2 regions of the Kitasatospora fiedleri genome follow, and region 2 is predicted to be linked to the other one. Evidence: predicted binding sites of a transcription regulator. Region 2 holds the regulator's gene; the other holds the start of a gene.

Region 1 (15,625 bases), 1.1 Mb from region 2:
CGACCGCGCCGCCGCCGTCATGTCGCGCAGCGGCGCCGTCAGGCCGTTCGCCAGGAACTGCATGAACAGCAGCGAGGCGATCAGCGAGAAGATCATGATCAGCCGGATCTGGGTCTCCGAGCGGATCGCCACCACCACCATCCCGGTGGCCAGCACCACCGAGACGACCACCAGCATGGCCAGCTTGCCCTTGATCGACCGGACCGGGTCGAACGGGCGGATGTCGGCCCACACCCGGTGCGCGGCGCGCGCCGCGAGCGAGGGCCGGGGCCGGGGGGAAGCCGGTTCGGCTTCCCCGTTGCGTTGCTGCGGAAAGGTCATGGTGTCCCTGCGACTCGTGCTCGGGGCGGGGCGGGGGCAGCCGCGCGGGCCCGCGGGCCCGGGACCGGCGGGGCCCGGTCAGGACAGCGGGGCCTCCAGCGCGTACCCCACGCCGTGCACCGTGCGGATCCAGCTCGCGCCGATCTTCCGGCGCAGCGCCTTCACGTGGCTGTCCACCGTGCGGGTGCCGGACGCGTCGGTCCAGTCCCACACCTCGGCCAGCAGCTGCTCGCGGGTCAGCACCGCGCGCGGCTGCGCCGCCAGGCAGGCCAGCAGGTCGAACTCGGTCGGCGTCAGGTGCACGTCGCCCGAGCCCAGCCGGACCCGGCGCTGCACGTGGTCGATCTCCAGCTCGCCGAACCGCAGCGACCCCAGCGCGGGGGTGCGGGCCGCCTGCTGGGCGCGCTCCACCCGGCGCAGCAGCACGTTCACCCGGGCCGCCAGCTCGCGCATCGAGAACGGCTTGGTCATGTAGTCGTCCGCGCCGACGCCCAGGCCCACCAGCAGGTCCGTCTCGTCGTCCCGCGCGGTCAGCATCAGCACCGGCACCGGGCGCTGCGCCTGAATCCGGCGGCACACCTCCAGGCCGTCGAAGCCCGGCAGCATGATGTCGAGCACCACCAGGTCCGGCTGCCAGGTGTGGAACCCGTCCACCGCGCCCGGCCCGTCGTGGGCCACCGCCACCTTGAAGCCCTCTGCTCCCAGCCGGGCCGCGATCGATTCGGCGATGGTGGGCTCGTCCTCCACGACGAGCACCCGTCGCTGGGTGCCCACCGGCCCACTGCTGATCGTCTCTTGCTGGATCTCTGTCACGGTCACGCCACCGCCCCCAGGGCTCGCGGGCCGGCCGTCCGGGGGGACGGCGGGCTCCGCTCGTAGTCGTCTTGTTCCGTCGTCGTCTTGCTTCCGCCGTGCCGTTCCGCGCGGGAGCGCCCGTCCGCGGTCGCGGCCGGTTTGGCAGGTCCCCGCTCGGACGGGCACGGGCCGATACCTTACCCGGAGCACTTGCGAGCCGTAACGGTACGTGTGCGAGCGGCAGGTGCCGGGGCGGAGGTCTTCACAGAAGTTCCTCAGACGGCTCTCACCCGGCACCCGTATCGTGGGCCGGACAAGGCGTTCTGGAGGCACCATGACCAGCGCGGAACTGCGTCGACGACTGATCCGCCCCGGGCTGCGGGCCGTGCCCACCCCGCGGGCCAACCCGTTCGCACTCGGTTACCTCGCGCTGCTGCTCGGCACCACCCTGTACGCGCGCCTGGGCGACCCGGAGACCGTGCACCGGCTCCAGTCCCTCTCCTCCACCGACGCGCACAACCTGCTCGTCCACCCCGCCCTCTCCCTGGTCGGCAGCGGCCTGTGGGTCGCCGGACCGGTCTGGATGCCGTACTTCTGGGCCTTCGCCCTCACCGTCGCACCCTTGGAACGACGCGTCGGCGGCCTTCGTGCCCTCGGCGTCTTCGGCGCCGGCCACGTCGCCGCGACGCTGCTCTCGCAGGCCGTCGTGGTCGCCGCGGTGGCGACCGGCCGGGCCGAGAAGGAGCTGCTCGACGCGATGGACATCGGCGTCTCGTACGGCGTCCTCGCCTCGCTGGGCGCGCTCGCCGGGCTGCTCGGCCCGGTGGGGCGGCGGACCGCGCTGGGCGCGGGCGTCGCGCTGGTCGGCCACCAGCTGGTGACCGACCCCGACCTGGTCACCTCGGTCGGCCACCCGGCGGCCCTGGCGGTGGGCGTCTCGCTCTGGCCGCTGCTGCGCGGCCGCGGGCCCCGGCCGCCGTGGCGGGTGCGGCGGGCGCCGGCCTGGCAGGTCCGGCCCCGCCCGGAGACCGCGTCCGCCGAGGGCTGACCGCCCGGCCCCCGCGCCGAACCCCGCGCCCCGACCGGGGTGCGGGGTTCTCGCGCTGCGTTCACTGACGGTGAACAACGGGTGGGGAACAATCGCGGTGCACCGAACCTTAGTCAGGTCAGCTCAACTTCACTGACTGGGGAGAGATCATGGCATCGACGTCCGTTCCACTCACCCTGCCCGTGCTGCCGCTCGACGACGAGGTAGTGCTTCCCGGCATGGTGGTTCCGTTGGAGCTCTCGAATCCCGAGGTGCGGGCCGCCGTGGAGGCGGCGCGCGCCGGGAGCGCCGGGGGCAAGCCGCAGGTGCTGCTGGTGCCGCGGCTGGACGGGTCGTACGCGGCGGTGGGCGCGCTGGCGACGGTCGAGCAGGTCGGGCGGCTGGCGGACGGCGACCCGGCGGCGCTGGTGCGGGCCGTGCGCCGGGTGCGGATCGGCGCCGGGACGACCGGGCCCGGGGCCGCGCTCTGGGTGGAGACCACGCCGTTCAAGGAGTCGGACCAGGGGCTGCCGGTGGCGGGGCGGGCGGCCGAGCTGGTCAAGGAGTACAAGGCGCTGTCGACGCAGTGGCTGCGCCGCCGCGGCGCCTGGCAGATCGTCGACCGGGTGGCCGCGATCGAGGACGTCGGCGAGCTGGCCGACCACATCGGCTACGCGCCGTTCGCGACCGCCGAGCAGAAGCTCAAGGTGCTGCTGGAGGCGGACCGCCCGGCCCGGCTGGAGTACGCGCTGAGCCTGCTGCGCGAGCACCTCGCGGAGGAGGAGGTCAACGACACCATCCGCAAGGACGTCGAGGAGGGCGTGGCCAAGCAGCAGAAGGAGTTCCTGCTGCGGCGCCAGCTGGAGGCGGTCCGCAAGGAGCTGGCCGAGCTGAACGGCGAGGCGGACTCCGAGGAGGACGACTACCGGGCCCGGGTCGAGGCCGCCGCGCTGCCCGAGAAGGTCCGGGAGGCCGCGCTCAAGGAGGTCGACAAGCTGGAGCGGTCCAGCGACCAGTCGCCCGAGGGCTCCTGGATCCGCACCTGGCTGGACACCGTGCTCGAACTGCCGTGGAACGAGCGCTCCGAGGACGCGTACGACATCGCCGGGGCCCGCGCCGTGCTGGACGCGGACCACACCGGCCTGGCGGACGTGAAGGACCGGATCGTCGAGTACCTGGCCGTCCGCAAGCGCCGGGCGGACCAGGGCCTGGGCCAGATCGGCGGACGCCGGGGAGGGGCGGTGCTGGCGCTGGTCGGGCCGCCCGGGGTCGGCAAGACCTCGCTGGGCGAGTCGGTGGCGAAGGCGATGGGGCGGTCCTTCGTCCGGGTCGCGCTCGGCGGCGTGCGCGACGAGGCGGAGATCCGCGGCCACCGCCGGACGTACGTGGGCTCGATCCCCGGCCGGATCGTCCGGGCGGTCAAGGAGGCCGGGACGATGAACCCGGTGGTGCTGCTGGACGAGATCGACAAGGTCGGCTCGGACTACCGGGGCGACCCGGCGGCGGCCCTGCTGGAGGTCCTGGACCCGGCGCAGAACCACACCTTCCGGGACCACTACCTGGAGGTCGAGCTCGACCTCTCCGACGTGGTGTTCCTGGCCACCGCGAACGTGCTGGAGGCCATCCCCGAGCCGCTGCTGGACCGGATGGACCTGGTCCGCCTCGACGGCTACACCGAGGACGAGAAGGTCGCCATCGCCCGCGACCACCTGCTGCCGCGCCAGCTGGCCAAGGCGGGCCTGGGCGAGGCCGAGCTGACGGTCGACGAGCGGGCGCTGCGCAGGCTGGCCGCCGAGTACACCCGGGAGGCGGGCGTCCGGAACCTGGAGCGGGCGATCGCGCGCATCCTGCGCAAGGTCGCCGCACAGGTCGAGCTGGGCGAGCGCGAGCTGCCCGCCGCGGTCGGCCCGGACGACCTGCGGGCCCTGCTGGGCCGGCCGCACCACGTGCCGGAGTCGGCCCAGGAGCCGGCCGAGCGCCGCACCGCGGTGCCGGGCGTGGCCACCGGGCTGGCGGTCACCGGGGCCGGCGGCGACGTCCTCTACATCGAGGCCTCGCTGGCGGACGCCGAGACCGGCTCGACCGGGCTGACCCTGACCGGCCAGCTGGGCGACGTGATGAAGGAGTCCGCGCACATCGCGCTCTCCTACCTGCGCTCACGCGGCGCCGAGCTGGAACTGCCGGTGACCGGGCTGCGCGAGCGGGGCATCCACCTGCACGTGCCGGCCGGCGCGGTGCCGAAGGACGGCCCGAGCGCGGGCATCACCATGACCACGGCGCTGGCCTCGCTGCTGTCCGGCCGCAAGGTGCGCACCGACGTGGCGATGACCGGCGAGGTGTCGCTGACCGGCCGGGTGCTGCCGATCGGCGGCGTCAAGCAGAAGCTGCTGGCCGCGGACCGCTCCGGGATCACCACGGTGATCATCCCGAAGCGCAACGAGGCGGACCTGGACGACGTCCCCGCCGAGGTGCTGGAGCGCCTGACGGTGCACCCGGTGTCCGACGTCCGCGAGGTGCTGCGGCTCGCCCTGGAGCCGGCCGAGGTGCTGGTGGCGGCGGCCTGACGCCTCGTCCGGCACCACCGGGGGCCCGCGGACCCGTCCGCGGCACCCCTGGTGGTCTCCGGGCGGCGCCGATGGGAGACTGCCCGCATGCCGTCCCCTACGCAGCGCGTGCTGGCCGCCGTCCCGGAGCGCTACCGGCCGTTCCTGGTCAAGCACCGCACGCTGGTGAAGTTCCTGGTGGTCGGAGGGACCTGCTTCCTCCTCACCATGCTGATCAACTTCGGCCTGAAGACCACCGTGCTGGAGAACAAGCCGGTGCTGGCGCTGACCGTCGCGACCGTGGTCACCACGGTGATCTCGTACGTGCTGAACCGGCAGTGGTCGTTCCGCGCGGTCGGGCGCAAGCGGGAGGCGGCCGGGTTCTTCGTGGTGAGCGCGCTGGCGGTGGGGGTGAACGACCTCCCGCTGGTGGCGTCCCGGTACGTGTTCGACCTCCGGACGCCGGACGTGAGCCACTTCGCGCAGGAGGTCGCCGACTTCTTCAGCGGGATGATCGTCGGCACCCTGCTGGCGATGGCGTTCCGGTTCTGGGCGATGAACCGCTTCGTCTTCACCGAGCTGGCCGAACGGGAGCCGGACGACCGGCAGCGGCCGGGGCGGGAGCCCGAACGGGTCTGACCCCCGCCCCGGCCGGGCTCACCCCTCGGCCGGGATGGGGCGGCCGAACCGGGGCGGCCGGGCCACCGCCAGGAAGGTCACCGCGACGCCGCCCACCGCCCAGGCCGCCAGCACCAGGAACGGCACGGTGAGGTGGGTGGAGTCCAGGTAGGCGATCGAGCGGGCCGCGGAGGTGCCGGCCCCGTTCGGGATCCACTCGCCGATCGCCCGCCAGAACGCGGGCAGCAGCGGCGGCGGGAAGACGCCGCCCGCGCTGGGGTTGCCCAGCACCACGAAGAGCAGCACCGCCAGGCCGATGCCGACCACGTCGAACAGGCACTCCAGGGCCATCGTGACGGCGCCGACCGAGAACACCACCAGGGTGCCCAGCCCGGTGAGCGCGGCGATCGAGCCGGGCAGCGCGTGCAGGATCGGACCGATGATCAGCGCGCCGCCGAGGCCCGCCGCGACCGAGTACAGCGCCAGCGTGCCCAGCCGCAGCAGCGCCCGGCCGGTGTTGGCCGGGCGGGAGCCGGCGCTGATCCCGAGGATCGAGGCGACCAGGTAGCCGCCCACGCACCAGCCGACCACCAGGTAGAAGGCGGACAGGCCCTCGGCGTCGCCCCCGGCCAGCGGGATGGTGTCGTCGACCACGACGGTCCGGCCCTGGGCGGCGGCCAGCTTGGTGACCACGCCCTCCGCGGCGGTGGCGGCGGCCGGGCCGCGGGCGTCGGCGACCAGCAGCGTGTCCTCGGTGCCGGTCGGGTCGAACACCCAGGCCGCGTAGACCTTCTGGTCCTTGATCCGCTCCCGCGCGGTGTCGCCGTCCGGCAACGCGGAGGCGCGCACCGCGCTGTCCGGGACGGACTCCAGCGCGCCGACCAGCTTGGGCGCGACCTCGGGCGGGGCGACCACCGCGATGGACAGCTCGTGCGGCGTCGGGTGGTGCAGCGCGCCCACGTACGAGGTGATGAAGCCGAGCTGGAGCAGCAGGACGGCGACCACCAGGAAGAACGCGCGGGGGGTGACCGCGTCCCGGAGGTCGCCGAGGAATCCCTTGCGCGGCTCTGCCGTGTGGGCCATGACGGGGCGTCTCCCTCTATATAGCGGGTCGAATGCGGCAAAAAAGTCAAAACGGATACTTCATATCATGAAACAGTTGCGTGCCGGGGGAGGCGCGAGCTGCGCGATACTGAGCGCCATGAGTGACCCCCTGGACCGGCGGAACCCCGCCGAACTGGCGTTCCTCGCGGTCGAGCGCGAGGTGGCGACGCTGTTCCGGCGCAGCCGGGCGCGGGCCGCGGAGACCTCCCGCCTGGTGCACCCCGAGCTGGAGGCCGGGGCGTACGTGCTGCTCGGGTTCATCCGGGAGTCCGGGCGGGCCCGGGTGACCGACGTCGGGCTGCACTTCGGGGTGGGCAAGGCCACCGTGAGCCGGCAGATCCGGGCGATCGAGGAGCTGGGCCTGCTCCGCCGGGAGACCGACCCGCTGGACCGGCGGGCTTCGCTGGTCTCGCTGACCGAGGAGGGCGAGCGGCGGTTCGCGGCGGCCCGGGAGGTGCGGATGGCGCGGTTCCGGGCCTCGCTGTCCGGGTGGGAGCTGGGCGAGCTGGAGCAGTTCGCCCGGCTGCTGGAGCGGTTCAACGAGCTGACCGAGGGGGTCTGAGGGCGGCCGGTCGGGAGGGTTTCTTTACTTGGGCTTGAAGAAAGTTGCCTCAGTCAACTATCGGCGTATAGTTGCTTGAGGCAACGAATTTTTAGTCGAAGGAAGCGCATGTCGACGACCCTCAAAGCACCGCCGCAGGTCCAGATGTCCCACCGCCAAGTCCTCGAAGCCCTCTCGGGCCTGCTGCTCGGCCTGTTCGTGGCCGTGCTCTCCTCCACGGTCGTCTCCAACGCGCTCCCGCGAATCCTCACCGACCTGCACGGCGGCGAGTCCGCGTACACCTGGGTGGTCACCGCCGCCCTGCTGTCGATCACCGCCGCCACCCCGCTCTGGGGCAAGCTCTCCGACCTGGTCAGCAAGAAGCTGCTGGTCCAGATCGCCATGGTGATCTACGTGTTCTCCTCGGCGCTGGCCGGCCTGTCGCAGAGCATCGGCATGCTGATCTTCTGCCGGGTGCTCCAGGGCATCGGCGCCGGCGGCGTGATCGCGCTCGGCCAGATCTGCCTGGCCGCGATGGTCCCGCCGCGCGAACGCGGCCGCTACAGCGGCTACTTCGGCGCCGTCTTCGCGCTCGCCACCATCGGCGGCCCGCTGATCGGCGGCGTCATCGTGGACACCTCCTGGCTCGGCTGGCGCTGGTGCTTCTACGTCGGCGTCCCGTTCGCCCTGGTCGCCATCCTGGTGCTGCAGCGCACCCTCAAGCTGCCCGAGGCCGCGGCCCGCAAGCCGAAGATCGACTACCTGGGCGCGACGCTGATCACCGCCGCCGTCAGCCTGCTGATGATCTGGATCTCGCTGGCCGGCAAGAACTACGACTGGGTCTCCTGGCAGACCTTCGTGATGGTGTTCGGCGGCCTGGCGCTGGCCGGCCTGTTCGTCGCGGTCGAGAAGCGCGCCGCCGAGCCGCTGATCCCGCTCGACCTGTTCCGCCACCGCACCGTCGCCCTCGCCGCGCTGGCCAGCGCCTTCGTCGGCGTCGGGATGTACGGCACCACCACCTTCCTCGGCCAGTACTTCCAGCTCGCCAAGGAGAAGTCGCCCACCCAGGCCGGCCTGCTCACCCTGCCGATGATCCTCGGCCTCGCGGTCTCCTCCACCGTGGCCGGCCGGCTGATCACCAAGTACGGCAAGTGGAAGGGCTTCCTGGTCGCCGGCACCGTGCTGCTCGCCACCGGCCTCGGCCTGATGGGCACCGCCCGGGCCGACACCTCGTACGCGCTGCTCGCCCTCTACATGCTGCTGGCCGGCATCGGCCTCGGCCTGACCAGCCAGAACCTGGTGCTCGCGGTGCAGAACACGGTGCCGCGCAACGAGCTCGGCGCGGCCAGCTCGGTGGTCACCTTCTTCCGCACCATGGGCGGCGCGATGGGCGTCTCCGCGCTCGGCGCGCTGCTCGGCAACAAGGTCGCCAGTTACGCGGCGGAGAACTTCGCCAAGGCCGGCATCCCGGCCGCCGGGGCGGGCGGCGACGGCATCCCGGACCTCAAGAAGCTGCCCGCGCAGATCGTCCCGCTGATCACCGACGCGTACGGGCACGGCGTCGGCACGGTGTTCCTGATCGCCGCGCCGTTCGCGGTGGTCGGCTTCCTGCTGGTGCTGTTCATCCGCGAGGTGCCGCTGCGCACCTCCAACGAGGAGCGGGCCGCCGCCCCCGCCGAGGCCAAGGCCGCGGAGCTGGTCGCGGACTGACCGGCGGTCCGCCGGACCGACGACACCCGAGAGACGACATGCGAGAAGGGCCCCCGCCGTACGGCGGGGGCCCTTCGCCGTGCGGTGCGCACGGGCGGGTGCGGTGGTGCGGGCGGTGCGGTGGTGCGGTGCGTACGGCCGGGTGCGGCGTGTACGGGCGCGGGTGCGGGTGCGGCGCTACTTGGCGGCGATCAGCGAGATGCCGTACAGCACCACGGCCGCGCAGGCCGCGAAGCAGACGCCCGCGGCGGCCAGCGCCGCCGTCCCCCGGCCGGTGCCCGCCGCGACGGCGGCCTCCCGGCGGGAGAGGGCGAGGTTGCCGAGCGCGAACACGGCGACCACGGCGACGGTCACGAGCAGGCTGACGCCCGCGGTCTCGGCCAGTGCGGCCCACTTGATGCTCATGGCGGGGGTTCCTCTCAGGCCGCGAGGGTGGTCGGGGCGGTGGGGGCGGAGGCGGGCACCTCGGTGACGGGGGCGACGTCCGCGCCGTGCACGTTGCCGGCGTGCACCGGCTGGCGGCGCGAGAGCAGCCACATCGAACCGGCGCCCAGCACCAGGACCAGGCCGACCACGGCCACGCCCCAGTCACCGCGGCCGGCCACCAGCGCGGCCAGGCCGGAGACCGCGGCGGCGGCCGGCAGGGTCAGGCCCCAGGTGTAGAACATCCGGCGCACCATGCCCCAGCGCAGCCGGCCGGACGGGCCGCCCAGGCCCGCGCCCATGATGCCGCCGGAGCAGACCTGGGTGGTGGACAGGCCGTAGCCCATGTGCGAGGAGGTCAGGATCACCGTCGCGGCGGCGGTCTCCGAGGCGAAGCCCTGCGGCGGCCGGATGTCGGCCAGGCCGGAGCCCATCGAGCGGATGATCCGCCAGCCGCCCATGTAGGTGCCCAGCGCGATGGCCGTGCCCGCGCTGGCGATCACCCAGGTCGGCGGGCCGTCGCCCTTGTGCAGGGCACCGGCCGAGACCAGGGTCAGCGTGATGATGCCCATGGTCTTCTGCGCGTCGTTGGTGCCGTGCGCGAGCGAGATCAGCGAGGAGGAGAGGACCTGCCCGCGGCGGAAGCCCTTCTCGGTGCCCGCCTTCGGCGCGCCCCGGGTGATCAGGTAGGCCAGCTTGGTGGCGCCCCAGGAGGCCAGGCCCGCGACCAGCGGGGAGGCGACCGCCGGGATCAGGATCTTGGAGAGCACGGTGGAGAAGTTCACCCCGTGCAGGCCGACCCCGACCACGGTGGCGCCGATCAGGCCGCCGTACAGGGCGTGCGAGGAGGACGAGGGCAGGCCCTTGAGCCAGGTCAGCAGGTTCCACAGGATCGCGCCGACCAGGGCGGCGAAGATGATCGAGGGCTGCAGTCCGGCCTTCTCGTTGACGAGGCCGCCCGAGATGGTGGTGGCGACCTTCACCGAGAGGAAGGCGCCGGCGAAGTTCAGCACCGCCGCGATCGTGACGGCGACCTTGGGCCGGAGCGCGCCGGTCGCGATGGAGGTGGCCATCGCGTTGGCGGTGTCGTGGAAGCCGTTGGTGAAGTCGAAGGCGAGCGCCGTGATGATCACAACGGCCACCAGGAACGTGATGTGTTCCATACCCAAACAATCGTCGAAGTGGTCGGACTGACGTTGCTGTCCTCGGCGAAGGTAAGGAGCCTCGGTGAACGGGAGGTTAACTGGGCGCGGAGTCCTGGTTCCCCCGGTGGCCCGGGAGTTGCCGGGGCGTTGGGTTCCGGTGGAGGCCGCGACCCCGCGGTGAGACCGTTCTCACACCCCGCGCCGGATGAGAATTCACCCGGCGGTCCGGAAAGCACCTGCCCCGAACACCCCTCCACGTGGCAGGATCGGTCCGATCGCCGACGGACAATCTGGGGAGGGCCGGCCGATGGGGGCTGGGCAGCGGACCGAATCGACCGGCCTGAGGCCGTGGGTGCGCGCCGCGCTGCGCTGCGGAGCGGTGCTCGCCGCCGCCGCGCTCACCCTGCCGTTCTTCGCCTCGGCGGCGTACGCCGTGCCCGGGCCGGGCGCCCCCGCGGTCTCCGCCGGGTCCGACCCGCTGGCCGAGGCCAAGCGCACCCTCGGGCCGATGCTCGACGAACTGCACGCCCTCTACCAGCAGGCCGAGACCGCCACCGAGCAGTACAACGGCACGGTCGCCAAGCTCGCCGAGCAGCAGGCCACCGTCGAGGACCTGAACAACCGGGCCGCCCGGCAGCAGGACGCCGTCGACGCCGGCAGCGACCTCGCCTCCCAGCTCGCCGCCGCGCAGTACCGCAACAGCCAGATATCCGGGTACGCCGAGCTGCTGATGGCCGAGAACCCGTACGAGGCCGTGGTGATCGCCGAGCTGCTGAACTCCGCCGGGCACTCGCAGAAGGAGTTCCTGGACCGGCTCAAGGCGGACCGGGACACCCTGACCGCGCTGCGCACCGCCGCCGAGCAGGCCGTCGCCCAGTCGCAGGCGCTGGCCGCCGAGCAGGGGAAGGCGAAGGACGACGTCGCCCGGAAGCTGGCCGAGGTCGAGCAGCTGGTCGGCTCGCTCACCGGCGCCCAGCGCGACGAGCTGGCCGAGCTGGAGAAGCAGCAGGCCAACGAGGCGCAGCTGGCCTTCCTGGCCTCCGGGGCGCTCGGCAAGGGCGAGCGGACGCCCTCGGCGACGGGCCGCAAGGCGGTCGCCTGGGCGCTCCAGCAGCTCGGCAAGGACTACGTGTGGGGCGGCGCCGGGCCGGACGTGTTCGACTGCTCCGGCCTCACCTCGCAGGCCTGGCTGCACGCCGGGCTGCCCATCCCGCGCACCAGCCAGGAGCAGTGGGCGCAGCTCAAGCACGTCCCGCTGAACCAGATCCGCCCCGGCGACCTGATCGTCTACTTCGCCGGCGCCACCCACATCGGGATGTACATCGGCGGCGGGCTGATCGTGCAGGCCCCGCACACCGGGGACGTGGTGAAGGTCTCGCAGATCGGCGCGATGCCGATCCTGGGCGCGGTCCGCCCGGACGGGAACGACGCGGCGGACGACGCGGGCGGCGCCTGGAAGGTGCCGGACGTGCCGCTGGGCGCGGTGAAGATCCAGCCCGCCAAGCCCTCGACGCTGCCGACGCCGCCCGCGCCGACGACCACGCCCACCGCGCCGGGCGGCACGCCCAGCGCGCCCGCCACGCCGTCCGACCCGGCCACGCCCGGCGGTTCGGGGACGCCGAGCGGCTCCGGCACGCCGAGCGGTTCCGGCACCCCCAGTGGTTCCGGCACGCCGAGCGGCTCGGGCACCCCGGGCGGGACGGCCGGGCCGAGCGGGACGGGCACGCCCAGCGGCCTCACGGCGCCCGCCGGGTCGGGGTCGCCGAGCGGGGCGGACGCGGTGTCGCCGTCCGGGAGCCGGTCGGCGGGCTGAGATCCGGGGCGGCGGGGCCCGCCGGCCGGTCCGGCGGGCCCGCTGCTCAGCTGCCCGGCTGCCCGGCTGCTCGGTTACTCGGCTTCGAGGCGGACCACGACCGACTTCGAGGTCGGGGTGTTGCTGATGTCGGCCGTGGAGTCCAGCGGGACCAGGACGTTGGTCTCGGGGTAGTACGCGGCGGCGCCGCCGCGGGCGACGGGGTAGTGCACCACCCGGAAGTGCGGGGCGCGGCGTTCGACGCCGTCGGTCCACTCGCCGACCAGGTCGACGTACTGCCCGTCGGCCAGGCCGAGTTCGGCGGCGTCGGCGGGGTTGACCAGGACCACCCGGCGCCCGCCGGTGATGCCCCGGTAGCGGTCGTCCAGGCCGTAGACGGTGGTGTTGTACTGGTCGTGCGAGCGCAGGGTCTGGAGCAGCAGCCGGCCCGGCGGGACCTCGGGGGCGGTCAGCGGGTTGACGGTGAAGTTGGCCTTCCCGGTGGCGGTGGGGAAGGTGCGGGTGTCGCGCGGGGCGTGCGGGAGGGCGAAGCCGCCGGGGCGGCGGACCCGGGTGTTGTAGTCGTCGAAGCCGGGGACGACGCGGGCGATCCGCTCGCGGACGCGGTCGTAGTCGAGGGCGAACTCCTCCCAGGGGGTGGGGTCCTGGGGGCCGAGGGCGGCGCGGGCCAGCCGGGCCACGATGGCGACCTCGGAGAGCAGGCCGGGCGCGGGCGGGCGCAGGCCGCCGCGGGAGGCGTGCACCATGCCCATGGAGTCCTCGACGCTGACGAACTGCTGCCCGGCGGCGGTGAGGTCGCGGTCGGTGCGGCCCAGGGTGGGCAGGATCAGGGCGCGGGCGCCGGTGACCAGGTGCGAGCGGTTGAGCTTGGTGGAGACGTGCACGGTCAGCCGGCAGCGGCGCATCGCGGCCTCGGTGGTGTCGGTGTCCGGGCCGGCCGAGACGAAGTTGCCGCCCATCGCGAAGAACACCTTGACCCGGCCGTCGCGCATGGCCCGGATGGTGTCGACGGTGTCGAAGCCGTGGTGGCGCGGCGGCTCGAAGCCGAACTCCTTGCCCAGGGCGTCCAGGAAGGCGGCGGAGGGGCGTTCGAAGATGCCCATGGTGCGGTCGCCCTGCACGTTGCTGTGCCCCCGGACCGGGCAGACGCCGGCGCCGGGGCGGCCCACGTTGCCGCGCAGCAGCAGGAAGTTGACCACCTCGCGGATGGTCGGCACGGAGTGCTTGTGCTGGGTGAGGCCCATCGCCCAGCAGACGATGACCTTCTTCGCGCCGAGCACCAGGCGGTGCAGCTCCTCGACCTGCTCCCAGGGCAGCCCGGTGGCGCGCAGCGTGGCGTCCCGGTCGAGCTCGGCCGCCTCGGCGGCGAACTCCGGGTAGCCGGCGCAGTGTTCGGCGACGAACGCCTCGTCGACCGCGCCCGGGGTGGTGAGCAGCAGGTGGTTGAGGGCGCGGAACAGGGCGAGGTCGCCGCCGAGCCGGATCTGCAGGAACAGGTCGGTGAGCCTGGTGCCGCCGCCGACCAGGCCGCGCGGGGTCTGCGGGTTCTTGAAGCGCTCCAGCCCGGCCTCGGGCAGCGGGTTGACGCTGACGATCTTCGCGCCGGCCCGCTTGGCGCGCTCCAGGGCGGAGAGCATCCGGGGGTGGTTGGTGCCCGGGTTCTGGCCCGCGACGATGATCAGGTCGGCCTGGTAGAGGTCCTTGAGCGAGACGCTGCCCTTGCCGACGCCGAGCGTCTCGGTGAGCGCCGAACCCGAGGACTCGTGGCACATGTTGGAGCAGTCGGGCAGGTTGTTGGTGCCGAGCCGGCGGGCGAACAGCTGGTACGCGAAGGCGGCCTCGTTGGAGGTGCGGCCGGAGGTGTAGAAGGCGGCCTCGTCCGGGGAGCCGAGCGCGGTCAGCTCCTCGGCGATCAGGGCGAAGGCGTCGTCCCAGTCGATCGGGGTGTAGTGGTCGGCGCCCGCGTCCAGCAGCATCGGGGTGGTGAGCCGGCCCTGCTGGCCGAGCCAGTAGCCGGAGCGCCCGGCGAGTTCGGCGACCGGGTGCTCGGCGAAGAAGGCCGGGGTGATCCGGCGTTCGGTGGCCTCCTCGGCGACGGCCTTGGCGCCGTTCTCGCAGAACTCGGCCAGGTGCGGCTTGTCCGGCTCGGGCCAGGCGCAGCCGGGGCAGTCGAAGCCGCCCGGCTGGTTGACCCGGCGCAGGGTGGCGAGCACCCGCCCCGGCGACATCTGGTCGGCGGCCATCCGCAGGGTGTGCCCGATCGCGGGCAGCCCGGCGGCGGCGTGGGCCGGCGGGGAGGTCTGCGGCGCGTCCTGGGCGGGGTCGCGGTGCGGGGGCTGCTTGGCCATGGCGGGCTCTCCGGAGGGCTCGGGGTGCTTCCGAGCGTATCCGGTGCGGGTGTTCGGCGGTGGCGGGTGCTCGACGGCTGCGGGTGTTCGGCGGTGGCGGGTGCTCGACGGCTGCGGGTGTGGGACGGCGGGTGCTCGACGGCGGCGGGTGTCCGACGGCGCGGGCCTCAGTCCTCCTTCTGGAGTTCGGTGAGCAGGCGGCGGGCGACGGCGTCGTTCTGCCGGAAGGACGGGGCGTCGGTGCGCGGGCGGGCGAAGGCGGCCGGGGCGCGGGTGGTGGTGGGGGCGCCGAGGGCGGTGCGGCGCGGGTGCGGGCCGCCGAGGGCGGGGTCGAGCAGCCGGGACTCGGGGTCGGTGCGGACCAGGCCGGAGCGGTAGGTGTGGCCGTCGGGGTCGGCCAGCCGCTCCTCGTCGATCCGGCCCTCGTGCAGGAGCCGGCGCAGCAGCGGGTCGTTGCTGCGGTCGAGGGCGTGCCGGGGGAGGAAGGCGTCGACCAGGGCGGTGCCGTGGACCCGGTGGCCGGGCAGGGCGGGGGAGGAGGCGCGGAAGGTGCCGTGCTGCTCGTCGAGGTCGACCCGCAGGTCGGGGCCGAGGAAGTGCAGCAGCCCGGCGTCGGAGAGGGCGAGCAGCTGCTCCAGGCGGAAGCCGGGCGGGCCGGAGGCGTAGAAGGAGAAGAAGCCGGTCCACCAGCCGTCGAGTTCGGCGGCGGTGGAGCGGGCGGTGAGCGGGTGGGCGGGCAGCAGGTGGACGAGCTGGCCGTACAGCGAGAGCAGGGCGTAGAAGGCGCCGAGGTCGGCGCTGTGCCGCTGGTCGGCGCGGCGGGCCAGGTCGGCGCGCAGGTGGGCACGCAGGTGCTGCTGGAGTTCGGCGGGGCTGCCGACGCGCAGGCCGGCCAGCGGGCGGTCGAGCCGTTCCAGGTCGAGGCGGTCGGCCGGGTCGGGGACGGCGGCGGCGACCAGGGCGGCGCGTTCGGGGCTGTCCCAGGGGTGGCGGTCGTAGTCGGCCAGGAACTCGGCCCAGGGCAGGGCGGTGCGCTCGGGGTGGCCGTGGAAGAGCTCGTGGTAGTAGCCGAAGCCGATCTCCTTGGCCATGGCGGGCCACAGGTCGCGCTTGAACTCGACCGGCCCGTCCGGGAGTTCGAGGTCGGGGCCGAAGTAGCGGGGGAGCGGCGGGATCGGGCCGCGGAGCCGGTAGCCGGTCTTGGCGTGGTACGGGACGCCGCGCCGGGAGCCCGCGT
Region 2 (15,625 bases):
TGCGAGTTCGCGGTGCGCAGCGTGACGGCGGTGCCCGGGATGGCCTCGTTCAGGGCCAGCAGCCAGCCCGGCATCAGGTACTCGGCGACGGTCAGGCTGGCCACCACCCGCAGCCGGGCGTCCCGGCGGCCGCGCAGCGCGTCGATCCCGGCGTCCAGCGCCTGGGCGGCCTCGACCACCTGCCGGGCCCACTCGACCACCAGCCGGCCCGCCTCGGTGGGCCGGGAGCCGCGCGGCGAGCGCTCCAGTAGCGGCACCCCGATCTGCCGTTCCATGCCCTTGATCCGGGCGCTGGCGGCGGGCTGGCTGACGCCCAGTTCGGCGGCGGCCCGCCCGACGCTGCCCAGCCGGGCCACGGCGAGCAGCAGCTCCAGGGCGCCGAGTTCCGGGACGTGCGGGGAGAGGGCCATAGGCCCAGGCTATGTCCTCATAGCGGGCGGCTCGCTACCGCCGTCCCGCCCGCGCGGGGACGGTGGAGGCATGGCAACCCTCCTCGCGCCGCGCACCACCCTGCGCACCCCCGACCTGTCCCGGCTCGGACCCCACTGGTACGCCGCCGTGATGGGCACCGCGATCACCGGCAACGCCGCCGCCGCGCTGCCGGTGGACGTCCCCGGCCGCGCCGCCTTCGCCGAGGCGGTCTGGACGCTCTCGCTGCTGATGCTGGCCGCCCTGCTGGCCGGCCGCGCCGTCCACCTGACCCGGCACCGCGAGCAGGCCCGGCACACCCTGCTGGCGGACCCGTCCGCCGCCGTCTTCTACGGCTGCCCGCCGATGGCCCTGCTGGCCGTCGGCTACGGCGCGCTCACCGTCGGCGGCCCGGTGCTCGGCGAGCCGGCCGCGCTCGCGCTGGACGCGCTGCTGTGGACGGCGGGCACCGCGTACGCGCTGGCGGTGGCCGCCGGGCTGCCGTACCTGATGGTCACCCGGCACCGGCTGTCCGCGCTGGAGGCCAACCCGACCTGGCTGCTGCCGGTGGTCGCGCCGATGGTGTCCGCGGCGCTCGGCCCCGCGCTGGTGCCGCACCTGCCCGCGGGGGCGCCCCGGCAGGCGCTGCTGTACGGGTGCGTGGCGATGTTCGGGGCCAGCCTGCTGGCCACCCTGGCGCTGCTGCCGGTGGTCCTCGGCGGGCTGCTGCACAGCAAGCTGCCCGCCCTGGTGCTCACCCCGTCGCTGTTCCTGGTGCTCGGGCCGCTGGGCCAGTCCACCACCGCCGTCCACCAGTTCGCCGACGCGCTGCCGCTCGCGCTGCCCGGCGCGGGCCCCGGCGCCGGGGCGGCGGCCCGCGCGCTGGCCGAGGTGTACGGCGTCACGGTGACGGGGTTCGCGCTGCTCTGGCTGGCGGTGGCGCTCGCCGCGAACCTGCGGGCCCTGCGGGCCGGGATGCCGTTCGCGATGACCTGGTGGGCCTTCACCTTCCCGGTCGGCACCCTGGTCACCGGCACCACCGCGCTGGCCCGGCACACCGGGTTCGGCGGATTCACCGCCCTCGCCGCCGGGCTCTACCTGCTGCTGCTCGCGGCCTGGGCGGTGGCGCTGGCGCGGACCGCGGGCGGCCTGCGGGCGGGCCGCCTGCTCTGAGGCCCGCCTGCTCTGAGGCCCGCCGGGTCCTCGCGGGCGGCCGGAGCGGCGGGCCGGGCGGGACGTTCGGGCCCGGCCGATATTCGACGCAGTGGATTCCGGATCGGTGGGTTCGGCGGAGGATTGCCGAATTCCCGTTCCGGGCAGTGACATTCCGCCCGGCCGCGACGCCCCCGGTCAGGGCCTCTCTCCACCCCTTTTCGAATGCCTGTTCGGGAGAGGGGGGCAATAGGGGGAGAGCGCCATTCCGGGCACCGGGCCGGGGCGTTTGCTGCATGTTCCTGCACTTGCGGGAACCTGCAGCCGGAGAGCACTTGTTCGGAGTGCGCGCCGCTGTGAGGGTGTAGACACGCCAAGTCGTCCGGGGCAGCCGCAGCCCGAGTCGGCGACTTGCTCTTCGCGTGGGGGCGACAGGTGCGTACGCATCTGCGCAACGGGGGGAAGAGCACCGGCCGGGACGCCACGTGTGGTGGTGGCTGCCCGACCGGGTCGGCGAGGCGTTGCTGCTCCGCCTCGCCGAAGCGCCATGACGCTGGCGTGACACGAGCGGGTCCTCCGGGGTCCGGGTGCCGACGGCACCCGGCCCGGGGGGCGCGCCCGGCCCGCGGGGGTGACTCCCGCCGTCGAGCCCGACGGCCCTCTGGGATCATCATCCGCAAACGGAGGAACACGGCAGGGAGTGCTCGACGTGGCAGCGGACCACCCGAAGTCCGATCCGGACACCGACCGGTCCGGCGCACCCGTGACGTCGGCCCCACCCGTGACCCCCGGCGTCCCCGGCACGCCGGACGGCCCGTCCCTCGGCGACCCGGCCTGCGGCGACGCCTCCCTCGACGGCCCGTCCCCCGACATCCCGCCCCCCGGCGAACACCCCCTCGGCGGCCTGTCCTTCGGCCCCCGTTCGACCCGGACGCCGGACTGCCCGAGGAGGACGCCACCCGGCTCTACCTGGCCGTCCTCGCCGCCGGCGGCCGCATCCCGCTGGACGCGCCGCCCCCGCTCGGCACCGACCTCACCCCCGAGCGCCAACAGGCCCTGCTGGAGCAGCTGGTGGCGATCGGCCTGATGCTGCCCAACCGGATCGACGGCTGCTACGTCGCGGTCAGCCCGCGGGCCGTCGCCGAACGCCTCGGCGCCGACCTGCGCTCCCGCGCCACCCGCCTGCTGCTCGACGCCGGCCGGCTGCCCGCCGCGCTCGACCCGCTCGCCCGCGCCTACGACGCCGTCCCCCGGCCCGCCGACCGGACCAGGCAGGCCGTCTACATCGACGGCCAGGAGGGCATCCGGCTGCGGATCGCCCAACTGGTCTCGGACTGCCGCCTCGAACTGCTCAGCGCCCAGCCCGGGCTGCGCCCGCCCGCCGTCCTCGAACTCGCCCACACCCAGGACCGGCGGATGCTCAGCCGGGGCGCCACCCTGCGCGCCCTCTACCAGCCCGTCGCGCTCACCGAGGACAGCGCCGTCCGGCACGCCACCACGATGACCGAGCACGGCGCCCAACTCCGCGTCCTGGACGAGCCGTTCCTCCGGCTGATCGTCATCGACCGGCGGATCGCCGTGATCCCCGCCGCCGAGGACCACAGCCGCGCCGCGTTCGTCGAGGACCCCGCCGCGATCGCCTACCTGGTGGCCGGCTTCGAACGCGACTGGGCCCGCGCCGAGCAGGTCCACTGGCACGGCCTCGACAGCCGCACCCTGACCCGCGCCATCACCGAACGGGTCGGCCGCCTGCTCGCCCAGGGCCTCACCCAGCGCGCCGTCGCCACCCGCCTGGGCCTGTCCGAGCGCACCGTCGCCGGGCACATCTCCCGCCTGCGCGACCTGTACGGGGCCGGCACCCTGTTCCAGCTCGGCTGGCTGATGAGAGGCGGCGGCGGACGTGGCTGACCCGACCCCCGCCACCGCCCCCGCTCCGGCCTGCGGGCCGATCGACGCGCAGGCGTGGCGCCTCTACCTGGACGTCCTGGAAGCCGGCGGCCGGGTCGCCGCCGACGCCCTCCCCGCCCCGCAGCGGCCCGCCCTCGCCGGGCTGCTGCGCACCGGCCTGCTGATGCTGGACGGCCACGACGGCTCCTACCTGGCCGTCAACCCCCGCTTCGTGGCCGACACCCTCGGCACCGAGATGAACGCCGAGGCCACCCGCCTGCTCAACCGGGCCGAACGCCTGGCCGCCGACCTCGAACCGCTGATCGCCGCCTACGACAGCGTGCCCCGCCCGGCCGGACCCGTCCCCGCCGACCTCCAGATCACCGGACGCGAGCACATCCGTCAGCGGATCGCCCAACTCGGCTCCGCCTGCCGGGAGGAGGCCCTGACCTCGCAGCCCGGGAAGCCGCTGCCCGCCGCCCTGGAACTGTCCCTGCGCCAGGAACTGCCGGTCCTGCGCCGCGGCTGCCGCATCCTCACCCTCTACCAGCCGACCGTGCTCACCGAGCCCGCCGTGATCCGCTACGCCGCCACCGTCACCAGGGCCGGCGGCGAGGTCCGACTGCTCGACGAGCCCTTCCAGCGCACCCTGGTCTTCGACCGGGCCACCGCCGTGGTGCCCGCCGCCGAGGACTTCTCCCGGGCCGCGGTGCTCTCCGACCCCGCCACCGTGGGCATGATCGTCGCCAACTTCGAACGCGACTGGGCCCGCGCCGAACGCGTCCCCTGGCACAGCCTCCTGGACAGCGACCCCGCCCGGACCGCCTCCGCCCAGGTCGGCCGCCTGCTGGCCGCCGGCCTGACCCAGAAGGCGATCGCCTCCCGGCTGGGCCTGTCCGAGCGCACCGTCGCCGGCCACATCTCCCGCCTGCGCGACCTGCACGGCGCCGAGACGCTCTTCCAACTCGGCTGGCTGATGCGGCGGGAGAAGCCAGGTGCCTGACACCCCGCCGCCCCGGCCCGGACCCGCCCCCCTCCCCGCGCGGCTGCTCGCCCCCGGGCCGCCGGTCCAGCACGATGGGAGCGAGCGGCCCACCGCCGTCGACCCGCGCACCGCCACCGGCCGGCCGGTGCGGGAGGGAACGAGGTGAACCCCCTGCTGAGCGACGCCGAACGCGCCCTGTACCGCGAAGTCCTCGCCCGGGGCGGCCGGATGATGTTCCGCGAGGCGGCGCGGCTGGACGCGGACGCCGTGCACCGCCTGGTCGAGTTCGGACTGCTGGTGCACCACGCCGTCGACGAGTCGCTGACCGCCGTCAGCCCGCGCACCGCCGTCGGCCGGCTCGGCGCCCGGATGCGGGCCGAGGGGGCCGGGCTGCTGCTGCGGGCCGAGGAGACGCCCGCGCTGCTCGAACCGCTCAGCCTGGCCTACGAGTCGGCGCTCGGCCGGGACGACCGCTCCAGCGTGGTGCACCACGTCCGGGACGTGGAGCAGATCCGGCACGGCATCCTCCAGGTCGAGTCCGAGACGCGCGAGGAGATCCTGGCCGCCCAGCCCGGCGGCGCCCGTCCGCGGCAGTTCCTGCGGCAGTCCCTCGAACTCACCCGGACCCACCTGGACGCCGGCATCGCCCTGCGCACCCTGTACGCGCCCGGCGCGCTCGCCGACCCGCCCACCGCCTCCTACGCGGCCGACGTCACCGACCTCGGCGAACGCATCCGGGTCCTGGACGAGCCGTTCACCCGGCTGCTGGTCTTCGACCGCAAGGTGGCCGTCATCCCGGCCGCCGCCGACCACTCCAGCGCCGCCTTCGTCGAGGACCCCGTCCTGGTCGCCCTGCTGGTCGAGCGCTTCGAGCGCGACTGGGCCCGCGCCGCGACCGTCGACTGGCACGCCGCCGCCGGCCGCCCGCGCGGGACGGGCGTGCCGCCCGAACTCACCGACCTGCTAGCCGCGGGCCTGACCCAGCGGGCGATCGCCTCCCGGCTGGGGCTCTCGGAGCGGACGGTGGCCGGGCACATCGCCCGGCTGCGGGAGTTCTACGATGCGGAGACCCTGTTCCAGCTGGGCTGGCAGCTGCGCGGGGCGTCCGGACGACCCGCCGCGCCGCCGGGGGCAGCGCCCCGCGCGGACGGCTGAGAAGGAGCGGGACCCGTGAGCGAGGCGAACCCGGTCGCCCTGCCGAGCGAGGCGGAGCAGCGGCTCTACCAGCAGGTCCTGGACCAGGGCGGGCGGGTGGCGTTCCGGGAGGCGGTCGAGCAGGACCCGGCCGGGGTGCTGCGGCTGCTGGAGCTTGGGCTGCTGGTGCACGACGCCGCCGCGCAGGTGCTGACGGCGGCCGACCCGCGGGCGGTCGGCGACCGGATCAGCGCCCGACTGCGCGCCGAGGGCACCCGGATGCTGCTGCGCGCGGAGGAGCTGCCCGCGCTGCTGGAGGACCTCACCCAGGCCTACGACGCGACCCCGCGCCGGGCCGACCGCTCCAGCGTGGTGCAGCACGTCGAGCGGACCGAGCAGATCCGGCAGCGCGTCCGGCGGCTGGCGGACGAGGCGCGCGAGGAGGAACTGTCCCTGCACCCCGGCGGGACCGGGTCGACCCCCCTGCTGGACCGGTCGCCGGAGCGCACCCGCCGCTTCCTGGAGCGCGGGGCGGCCGTCCGCACCGTCCACGAGCCGACCGCGCTGCTGGACGGGCCGACGGTGCGCTGGGCGGAGAGGGTGACCGGCTGGGGCGGCCGGTTCCGCACCTTGAGCGAACCGTTCAGCAGGCTGCTGGTCTTCGACCGCCGGATCGCCGTCGTCCCGGCGTCGGCCGACGACTCCAGTGCCGCCTTCATCGAGGACCCGGCGGTGGTCGCGTTCCTGGTCGCCGCCTTCGAGCGGGACTGGGAGCGGGCCGAGCGGGTCCAGTGGCGCTCCGCCGAGCACGGGGGCGCGGACGAGAGCGCGGTGCCGGTCCACGAGCAGGTGGGCCGGCTGCTCGCCCGGGGCCTGACCCAGAAGGCCGTCGCCTCCCGGCTGGGCCTCGGCGAGCGGACCGTCGCCGCGCACATCTCCCGGCTGCGCGAACTCCACGGCGCGGAGACCCTCTTCCAGCTGGGCTGGCAGATGCGGGGAGCCGGGTGACCGGGGGAGCGGACGGGCGGGCGGGCCGGTGGCGCGGGGCGGGCGGGCCGTCAGCCGGTGGCGATCTCCGGGGACCAGAAGCCGTACGGGCCGGTGTGCTCGCGGCGCGGCCGCGGGAACTGGTCGCCGGGCGCGGTCCAGAAGCCGCCGCGCAGCGACAGCGCCATCCCGGCCCAGTCCAGCGCGGTCTCCACGGTGTGGTGCAGCGCCTCCTGCGACCAGGTGTCGTCGAAGACCAGCGGCAGCACCGGCGAGACCTGCTCGATGGTGGCGATCAACGGGTTGTGCGTGATCGCCTCGTCCACCAGCAGCACGATCGGCTTGCGCAGCGCCGACGCCCACCCGAGCTCCAGGCTCACCCCGGCCGACAGCGGGGCGCCCACGTACGCGAAGACCAGGTCCGCGCTCTGCATCGCCCGGAAGTCCGACGGCACCCGCTGCTCCGGCGCCCGTCCGGCCACCGTCCACGCGTCGCTGTGGTGCGCGCTGTACACCGCGGCCCCGCTGTCCAGCAGCGTGCTGCGCAGCGTGGTCAGCCTGGTCCGGCTGGCCAGCGTCACCACACTGTCCGCCGGGCCGGTCAGCCGCATCAGCGGCGCGGCCAGGAACACGCGTGCGCGGCGCCCCTCGGCGCGGTGTTGCAGGTGGTGCTCACTCATGTCGACTCCGGGTGTGGTGATTCGGCCGTCGGGTCCGATGCCCCCTGTCCGTCGGAACGGCGGTTGAGGACCCGGAGATTGCCGCGCTCCGGGTTCGGCGGCCGGTGCGGTGGACGCGCTGGATTGTGCTACTGCGGTTACGACTAGCTGATCGTCCATCGCCGGGTGTCAACGAGTCCACTGGCGCACGGTGGCATCTGGCTGCCTGGCGGATAGATGACACCTCGGCCCGCGGCCCCCCTTCGTGCGCGCCGACATGCACATTTCAGCGGCCGATCCTCGGCATGATGAGGGGGGTGGGGTGACGTGAGGGCGGTTGATGGGGAATCATATGTCGGAAATTGGTGCGACCATCGTTCGAGCGGGCGATGCTCGCGATGGATTTGTCCCGAAAGGAGTGATGTTGTGCTGAAGGTCCGTCGTATCCTGATCGCGGCTGTTCTGCTGGGCATCACTGTGTTTCTCGGAGCCGGCCCGGCGAGCGCGGACTCCTACTGGAGCGCCTCCGAGACCACTGTGGTGCAGAAGGCCCTCGTGGCGGACATGGACAGCCACTGGTAGGCCCCGGCGTCGAGGGGCCGCCGAGCTCAGCCCGTCGGCCCCTCGGCCTGTGCGATCTTCCACCCGAGCTGGAAGAGCGTCTCCACCCCGTACTCCTCGCGCATTTCGGCGATGTGGCGGGCGAGGGTGCGCTCGCTGAGGCCGATGCGCCGGGCGATCGTGCGGTGCGCGATGCCCTCCAGCATCATGCGGATGATTTGCTTGCGCATGCTGGACACCACCTGCGGCGGTATTTCGTGGCCGCCGGTGAAGGGGATGGCGCGTTCCCACTGGCTGTGGAAGACGCCCACGATGTAGTCGATGACGGCGTCGTCCCGGACGAAGGCCGCGCGGTCCCGGTTCTGCTCGTCGCCGACGGTTATCACGGCGACCTTCCGGTCGATCACGATCAGCTTGGCGAAGGCCTCGTCCAGTGTTCTCACCTGGCAACCTTCTTGGGTCACCGCCTGGACGTAGCTGATCGTCGGGTTCGAATAGCGGGCGCTCGGCTGGTAGATGGTCCTGATCGTCCCGCCGCGTTCCACGAATTCCATATCGCGGGCGATCGCTATCTTCAGGGCGTCCTCGCCGCGGCCCCCGCCGGGTTGTGCCGTGAGCATTTCATTCGACGCACTGGCCATGATCGCCGCCAGGTTTTCGTTGATGTTCCCCCGGCCCTGGACGTATTCGATGGCGCCGCCGGATTCGGGGTGCGCGATGTAGGCCAGGTACTCCTGGTGGAGTTCTTGCAGGGCCTGGGTGGTCGCCATCGAGCGGTGCAGGATTCTGGTGGCTTCCAGCTGGAAGCCCAGTGACAATGCCTCGGCCAGCTGCTGGGGGTCCTTCACCGCGTACGTCCCGGCCGGGCCCACCTCGGGCTGCAGGAGCCCGACGTCCAGCAGTTCGTGCAGCGCGGGGTCGTCCCGGTCGGCGGGGAGGGCGTGGCGCCCGGTCAGCTTCCCGCCGCTCTGCACGGCCCGGGTGTAGAGGGCCCGGGCCTCGGGGGAAAGGCCAGGGGCTGCGGCGGGGTTCCTCCGCTCAGTGCTCATGTCCATGACTCCTTGCCTGAGCTGGGGCCTTTGGTGGATCCGGCGCGTGCCCTCCGGCCCGCATCATAGAGCGAAGGTCTCCCGATCCCCCTCGGATTACCGGACTGCGGACAGGCGGGCGGCGCTCCGGAAAAGAACTCTGACAGGACGCGGAAGCCGCCGGCACCCCCCGAACGGGAGGGGTGTCGGCGGCTCGGTGCCGGGCGCTCAGCGCTTGGGCCGCCAGACCACCAGCGCGCTGGACTGCTGGACCTGCTGGTAGGGGACCAGGTCGCGGCGGTAGGAGGCGTGCACGGCGGCCTCGCGCTGCTGGAGGGTGGCGGCGGCGCTCTCCAGGGCGTCGACCAGTTCGCTGACGCGCGACTGCAGGGCGGCGACCTGGTTCTCCAGCTCGATGATCCGCTTGATGCCGGCCAGGTTGATGCCCTCGTCCTGGGAGAGCCGCTGGACCTCGCGCAGCTGCTGGATGTCCCGGGCGGAGTAGCGGCGGCCGCGGCCGGCGGTGCGGTCGGGGCTGACCAGGCCGAGGCGGTCGTACTGGCGGAGGGTCTGCGGGTGCAGCCCGGAGAGTTCGGCGGCCACCGAGATGACGTAGACCGGGGTGTCCTCGGTGAGCACGTACGGCGGGGCGGCGGCGCGGGGGCGGCCGCCGCCGGGCAGGCCCTCGCCCAGGCCGGGGCCGGGGCCGATCCGGCCGGTGCCGTCGCGGCTGCTGTCGGGATGGGGACTCATCGGGGTCTCACGCTCCCTCCGCCGCCTTGAACAGGGCGGCTCGCGGGTCGTCCGAGGCGGTGGCCTCGCGGTACTGCTCCAGTGCGGTCAGCGCGTCTCCGTCGACGTGCTTGGGCACCGAGACCTCCACGGTGACCAGCAGGTCGCCGCGGGTGCCGTCCTTGCGGGTGGCGCCCTTGCCCCGGGCCCGCATGGTCAGGCCGTTGGCGCTGCCGGGCGGCAGCTTGAGCTTCACGGCCGGACCGTTCAGGGTCGGCACCTCGATGGTGCCGCCCAGCGCGGCTTCGGGGAAGCTCACCGGCACGGTCACCGTGAGGTTGTCGCCCTTGCGCCCGAACACCGGGTGCGGGTCGACGTGCACCGTGACGTACAGGTCTCCGGGCTGGCCACCGCGCTCGCCCTGGGCGCCCTTGCCCTTGAGCCGGATTCGCTGGCCGTCCTGCACCCCGGCCGGGATGCGCACCTGCATGGTGCGGGCCGAGGAGGCCCGGCCGCTGCCGTGGCAGACGGTGCACGGGTCGTCGACGATCATGCCGCGGCCCTTGCAGTCCCGGCAGGGCTCGGAGAGCGCGAAGGCGCCCTGGCCCCGGCTGACGGTGCCCGCGCCGACGCAGGTCGGGCAGACCCGCGGGGTGGTGCCGGCCTTGGCGCCCGTCCCGGCGCAGGCGCGGCAGGCGGCCTGGGAGGTCATCCGCAGCGGCACCGTCGCGCCGTCCACGGCCTCCTCGAAGTTCAGCGTGACCTCGGTCTCGACGTCGGCCCCGCGGCGCGGCTGGGCGGTCTGCCGACCGCCGCGGTTGAACAGGCCGCCGAACACGTCGCCGATCCCGCCGCCGCCCGAGCCGCTCCCGCCGTTGAAGAGGTCGCCGAAGTCGAAGCCCCCGGCCGCGCCCGCCCCGCCGGGCCGGAAGCCGCCGCCCGCGAACAGCGAGCGGGCCTCGTCGTACTCCTTGCGGCGCTTCTCGTCGGAGAGCACGTCGTACGCCTCGGAGATGTCCTTGAAGCGCTCCTCGGCCTTGGCGTCGCCCTTGTTCGCGTCCGGGTGGAACTCGCGGGCCAGCTTGCGGTACGTCTTCTTGATCTCTGCGGCGGTGGCGTCCTTGGGCACGCCGAGGACCTTGTAGTAGTCCTTCTCCACGTAGTCCTTAGCGCTCATGGCCTTTGACCGCCACCTCCCGGAATCCCGAAGTTCTGTTGCCTGCCGGCACCGCGCGGTGCGGTGCCGTGATACGGCGCTGCGGAGCCGGCCGTCGTACTGGACGACGTACGACTCCGCAGCGCACGGGGACTCTACTCAGCTGTCGGACGGGCCGTCAGCCTGGTCGCCGTCCGGCTCGCCGGTGGTCTGGGTGCCCGGCTGGGGCTCCGCGACCGCGACCATCGCCGGGCGGATGATCCGCTCGCCGATCCGGTACCCGGGCTGGAGGATCTGCACGCAGGTGTCCTCCGTCACGTCCGACGAGTAGCTGTGCATCAGCGCCTCGTGGATGGTCGGGTCGAAGGGCTCGCCCTCCTTGCCGAACTGCTGCAGCCCGAGCTTGGCGACGACCGTCTCCAGCGACTCGGCGACCGACTTGAAGCCGCCCGTCACCTCGCCGTGCTCGCGGGCCCGGCCGATGTCGTCCAGCACCGGGACCAGCGACTCCAGGATGCTGGAGACCGCGATCTCCCGGACGGTGGCCCGGTCGCGCTCGACCCGCTTGCGGTAGTTCTGGTACTCGGCCTGGAGCCGCTGCAGGTCGGCGGTGCGCTCGCCGGCCTCGCGCTTGGCGGCGGCCAGTTCGTCGGCACCCGCACCCGCGACGGCCTCCTCGGCTGCCTTGAGCACGGCCTCCTCGGCGGCGGAGTCGTCGCCGGGCTGCTCGCCCTGCGGCTTCTCCGTCATGCCGCACCGCCCTTGGGCTTCTCGTCGTCGACGATCTCGGCGTCGACCACGTCGTCCTCCTTGGCGCCCGCCTCGCCGGCCCCGGCCGCGCCGGCCGCCGCGCCCGCGCCGTCGGCCTGCGCGTACAGCGCCGCGCCGAGCTTCTGGGCGGTGGTGGAGACCTTCTCGGTGGCGGTGCGGATGGCCGCGACGTCCTCGCCCTTGAGGGTCTCCTTGAGCTCGCCGATGGCGGTCTCGACCTCGGTCTTGACGTCCGCCGGGAGCTTGTCCGCGTTGTCCGCGATGAACTTCTCGGTCGAGTAGACGAGCTGCTCGCCCTGGTTGCGGGTCTCGACGGCCTCGCGGCGCTTGGTGTCCTCCTCCGCGTAGCGCTCGGCCTCCTCGCGCATGCGGTTGACCTCGTCCTTCGGCAGCGAGGAGCCGCCGGTGACGGTCATCTTCTGCTCCTTGCCGGTGCCGAGGTCCTTCGCGGCCACGTGCATGATGCCGTTTGCGTCGATGTCGAAGGTGACCTCGATCTGCGGCAGGCCGCGCGGGGCCGGCGGCAGGCCGGTCAGCTCGAACATGCCGAGCTTCTTGTTGTACGCCGCGATCTCGCGCTCGCCCTGGTAGACCTGGATCTGCACGGAGGGCTGGTTGTCCTCGGCGGTGGTGAAGATCTCGGAGCGCTTGGTCGGGATCGTGGTGTTGCGCTCGATCAGCTTGGTCATGATGCCGCCCTTGGTCTCGATGCCGAGGGACAGCGGGGTGACGTCGAGCAGCAGGACGTCCTTGACCTCGCCCTTGAGGACACCGGCCTGCAGGGAGGCGCCGATGGCGACGACCTCGTCCGGGTTGACGCCCTTGTTGGCGTCCTTGCCGCCGGTCAGCTCCTTGACGAGCTCGGCGACGGCCGGCATGCGGGTCGAGCCGCCGACCAGGACCACGTGGTCGATCTCGGACAGCTGGATGCCGGCGTCCTTGATCACGTTGTGGAACGGGACCTTGCAGCGGTCCAGCAGGTCCGAGGTGAGCTGCTGGAACTGCGAGCGGGTGAGCTTCTCGTCCAGGTGCAGCGGGCCCTCGGCGGAGGCCGTGATGTAGGGCAGGTTGATCGAGGTCTCGGAGGACGAGGACAGCTCGATCTTGGCCTTCTCGGCGGCCTCGCGCAGGCGCTGGACGGCCATCTTGTCCTTGGACAGGTCGACGCCGTGGCCGGAGTGGAAGACCTTCACCAGGTGGTCGACGACCCGCTGGTCCCAGTCGTCGCCGCCGAGGTGGTTGTCGCCGTTGGTGGCCTTGACCTCGACCACGCCGTCGCCGATCTCCAGCAGCGAGACGTCGAAGGTGCCGCCGCCGAGGTCGAAGACCAGGATGGTCTGGTCGTCCTTGTCCAGGCCGTAGGCCAGGGCGGCCGCGGTCGGCTCGTTGACGATGCGCAGGACGTTCAGGCCCGCGATCTCGCCGGCCTCCTTGGTGGCCTGGCGCTCGGAGTCGTTGAAGTAGGCCGGGACGGTGATGACGGCGTCGGTGACCGTCTCGCCCAGGTAGGCCTCGGCGTCCCGCTTGAGCTTCTGCAGGACGAAGGCGGAGATCTGCTGCGGCGTGAAGTCCTTGCCGTCGATGCCGATCTTCCAGTCGGTGCCCATGTGGCGCTTCACCGAGCGGATGGTGCGGTCGACGTTGGTGACCGCCTGCCGCTTGGCGACCTCGCCGACGAGCACCTCGCCGTTCTTGGCGAAGGCGACGACGGACGGCGTGGTCCGAGCGCCCTCGGCGTTGGTGATGACCGTGGGCTCACCGCCCTCAAGAACACTGACGACGGAGTTCGTCGTACCGAGGTCGATGCCGACCGCGCGTGCCATCGTGAATACCTCCGAGGAGAAGTTGAGCAGTACGGACTCAAGGATGCACGACCGATCGGGCGGCGTCAACAGCTTTGAGTCCGTGTCGCTCAACTTTACTGAGCGCTTATGTCGCGAGGGGTCCGGCGGCTGCTCCGGACGGGTGAGTCTGGGCTTAGTGACTGCCGCCATACCTTGAACATCTTCTGGCGGAGTGTTAACGCGCGGTAATGTCCGGCGCGTCGACCCTGCAAGTTACCGACCAGTACAATCTGCGGGGGGACCCAAGGGAAGACTCGGACCAGAGCCGCTGGAGACGGAGAGCCGATGCAGCTAGCAGCGATCGTCATCTCGCTGGTCACATTCGTGATCGGCACCGCGCTCGCCGCCCGTGCGGCGCTGTACATCTACAAGGTGGTGCGCACCGGCTCCGCCGACGGCACCCGATTCGGGCAGCCCGCGCAGCGGGTCGCCACCGTGGCCAAGGAGTTCCTCGGCCACACCCGGATGAACCGCTGGGGCGTCGTCGGCGTCGCCCACTGGTTCGTCGCCGTCGGGTTCTTCTCGCTGGTGCTCACCCTGGTGAACGCCTTCGGGCAGCTCTTCGACGCCGAGTTCGTGCTCCCGGTCATCGGCCACTGGCTGCCGTGGAACATCTTCGTCGAGCTGATCGGCACCCTCACCACCCTGGGCATCCTCACCCTGATGGTGATCCGCCTGCTCAGCCTGCCCTCCCGGGCCGGCCGCAAGTCCCGGTTCGCCGGCTCGATCGCCTGGCAGGCGTTCTACGTCGAGTACACGATCCTCGGCATCGGCCTGTGCATCATGATGCTGCGCGGCCTGGAGGGCGCCCTGGAGGGCGTCGACTCCTACGACCCGGCCTACCTGGTCTCGTACCCGATCGCCGCCGCCTTCCACGGCACCGCGCACGGCACCCTGGTCAACCTGGTCTACCTGTTCGCGATGCTGAAGATCTGCATCTCCTTCGCCTGGGCGATCACCATCGGCGTCAACCCCTCGATGGGCGTCGCCTGGCACCGCTTCCTGGCCTTCTTCAACATCTACTTCAAGCGCGAGGACGACGGCGGCACCGCGCTCGGCGCGCTGCGCCCGATGACCAGCGGCGGCGCCCCGATCGACTTCGAGGACCCGGCCGACGACGCCGTGTTCGGCGTCTCCCAGGTCGAGCACTTCTCCTGGAAGGGCATCCTCGACTTCTCCACCTGCACCGAGTGCGGCCGCTGCCAGTCGCAGTGCCCGGCCTGGAACACCGGCAAGCCGCTCTCGCCCAAGCTGCTGATCATGAGCCTGCGCGAGCACGCCTTCGCCAAGGCGCCCTACCTGCTGGCCGGCGGCGGCAAGTCCATGGAGGGCGAGGAGCAGGCCACCGCCGAGCAGCTCGCCGGCGTCCCCGCCGCCGCCCTGGCCGAGGCCGAGCGCCCGCTGATCGGCACCGCCGAGGAGAACGGCGTCATCGACCCGGACGTCCTGTGGTCCTGCACCACCTGCGGCGCCTGCGTCGAGCAGTGCCCGGTCGACATCGAGCACATCGACCACATCGTCGACATGCGCCGCTACCAGGTGATGATCGAGAGCAGCTTCCCGACCGAGGCCGGGACGATGCTCAAGAACCTGGAGAACAAGGGCAACCCGTGGGGCCTGGCCACCAAGGCCCGGCTGGACTGGGTCAAGGAGCTGAAGAAGGAGACCGGCATCGAGGTGCCGGTGATCGGCGAGGACATCGACCCCGCCGAGGTCGAGTACCTCTACTGGGTCGGCTGCGCCGGCGCCCTGGAGGACCGGGCCAAGAAGACCACCAAGGCGTTCGCCGAACTGCTGCACACCGCGGGCGTGAAGTTCGCCATCCTCGGCAAGGAGGAGACCTGCACCGGTGACTCCCCGCGCCGCCTCGGCAACGAGTTCCTGTTCCAGATGCTCGGCGCGCAGAACGTCGAGACCCTGAACGCCGCGCTGGAGGACGCCCCCACCAAGCGGATCGTCGCCACCTGCCCGCACTGCTTCAACACCATCGCCAACGAGTACCCGCAGCTCGGCGGCCACTTCGAGGTCATCCACCACACCCAGCTGCTCCAGCACCTGATCGACGAGGGCAAGCTGCTGCCGGTGAACCCGGTGGAGGGCCTGATCACCTACCACGACCCGTGCTACCTCGGCCGGCACAACAAGGTCTACACCCCGCCGCGCGAGATCATCGGCCGGGTGCCCGGCCTGCGCAACGAGGAGATGCACCGCCACAAGGAGCGCGGCTTCTGCTGCGGCGCCGGCGGCGCCCGGATGTGGATGGAGGAGCGGATCGGCAAGCGGATCAACACCGAGCGGGTGGACGAGGCGCTGTCGCTGAA

Evidence for each region. The regulator HspR, encoded in region 2, represses chaperone genes until heat shock. The targets are predictions, from matches to a motif close to TTGAGNNNNNNNNNCTCAA.
Region 1: lon (endopeptidase La) is a predicted target of HspR. The motif match lies at 2,273-2,291, and genes of this name have one in related genera.

What each region holds. Positions count from the first base shown of each region.
Region 1 covers NZ_OX419519.1:4,937,609-4,953,233, forward strand. The annotation lists gene QMQ26_RS22790 (HAMP domain-containing sensor histidine kinase) at 1-321, opposite strand, end outside; gene QMQ26_RS22795 (response regulator transcription factor) at 400-1,134, opposite strand; gene QMQ26_RS22800 (rhomboid-like protein) at 1,451-2,164, shown strand; gene lon (endopeptidase La) at 2,314-4,707, shown strand; gene QMQ26_RS22810 (GtrA family protein) at 4,795-5,325, shown strand; gene QMQ26_RS22815 (ABC-2 transporter permease) at 5,344-6,387, opposite strand; gene QMQ26_RS22820 (MarR family winged helix-turn-helix transcriptional regulator) at 6,506-6,970, shown strand; gene QMQ26_RS22825 (MDR family MFS transporter) at 7,079-8,659, shown strand; gene QMQ26_RS22830 (hypothetical protein) at 8,837-9,064, opposite strand; gene QMQ26_RS22835 (inorganic phosphate transporter) at 9,079-10,245, opposite strand; gene QMQ26_RS22840 (C40 family peptidase) at 10,535-12,040, shown strand; gene QMQ26_RS22845 (FdhF/YdeP family oxidoreductase) at 12,115-14,388, opposite strand; partial or broken gene QMQ26_RS22850 (FAD/NAD(P)-binding protein) at 14,556-15,625, opposite strand, start outside.
Region 2 covers NZ_OX419519.1:3,801,021-3,816,645, reverse strand. The annotation lists partial or broken gene QMQ26_RS17690 (LysR family transcriptional regulator) at 1-410, opposite strand, end outside; gene QMQ26_RS17685 (SLAC1 family transporter) at 481-1,581, shown strand; gene QMQ26_RS17680 (hypothetical protein) at 2,270-2,647, shown strand; gene QMQ26_RS17675 (LuxR family transcriptional regulator) at 2,632-3,468, shown strand; gene QMQ26_RS17670 (LuxR C-terminal-related transcriptional regulator) at 3,461-4,450, shown strand; gene QMQ26_RS17665 (helix-turn-helix domain-containing protein) at 4,595-5,587, shown strand; gene QMQ26_RS17660 (helix-turn-helix domain-containing protein) at 5,603-6,574, shown strand; gene QMQ26_RS17655 (hypothetical protein) at 6,625-7,233, opposite strand; gene QMQ26_RS17650 (hypothetical protein) at 7,639-7,794, shown strand; gene QMQ26_RS17645 (hypothetical protein) at 7,821-8,822, opposite strand; gene QMQ26_RS17640 (heat shock protein transcriptional repressor HspR) at 9,030-9,554, opposite strand; gene dnaJ (molecular chaperone DnaJ) at 9,562-10,710, opposite strand; gene grpE (nucleotide exchange factor GrpE) at 10,849-11,439, opposite strand; gene dnaK (molecular chaperone DnaK) at 11,436-13,283, opposite strand; gene QMQ26_RS17620 ((Fe-S)-binding protein) at 13,590-15,625, shown strand, end outside.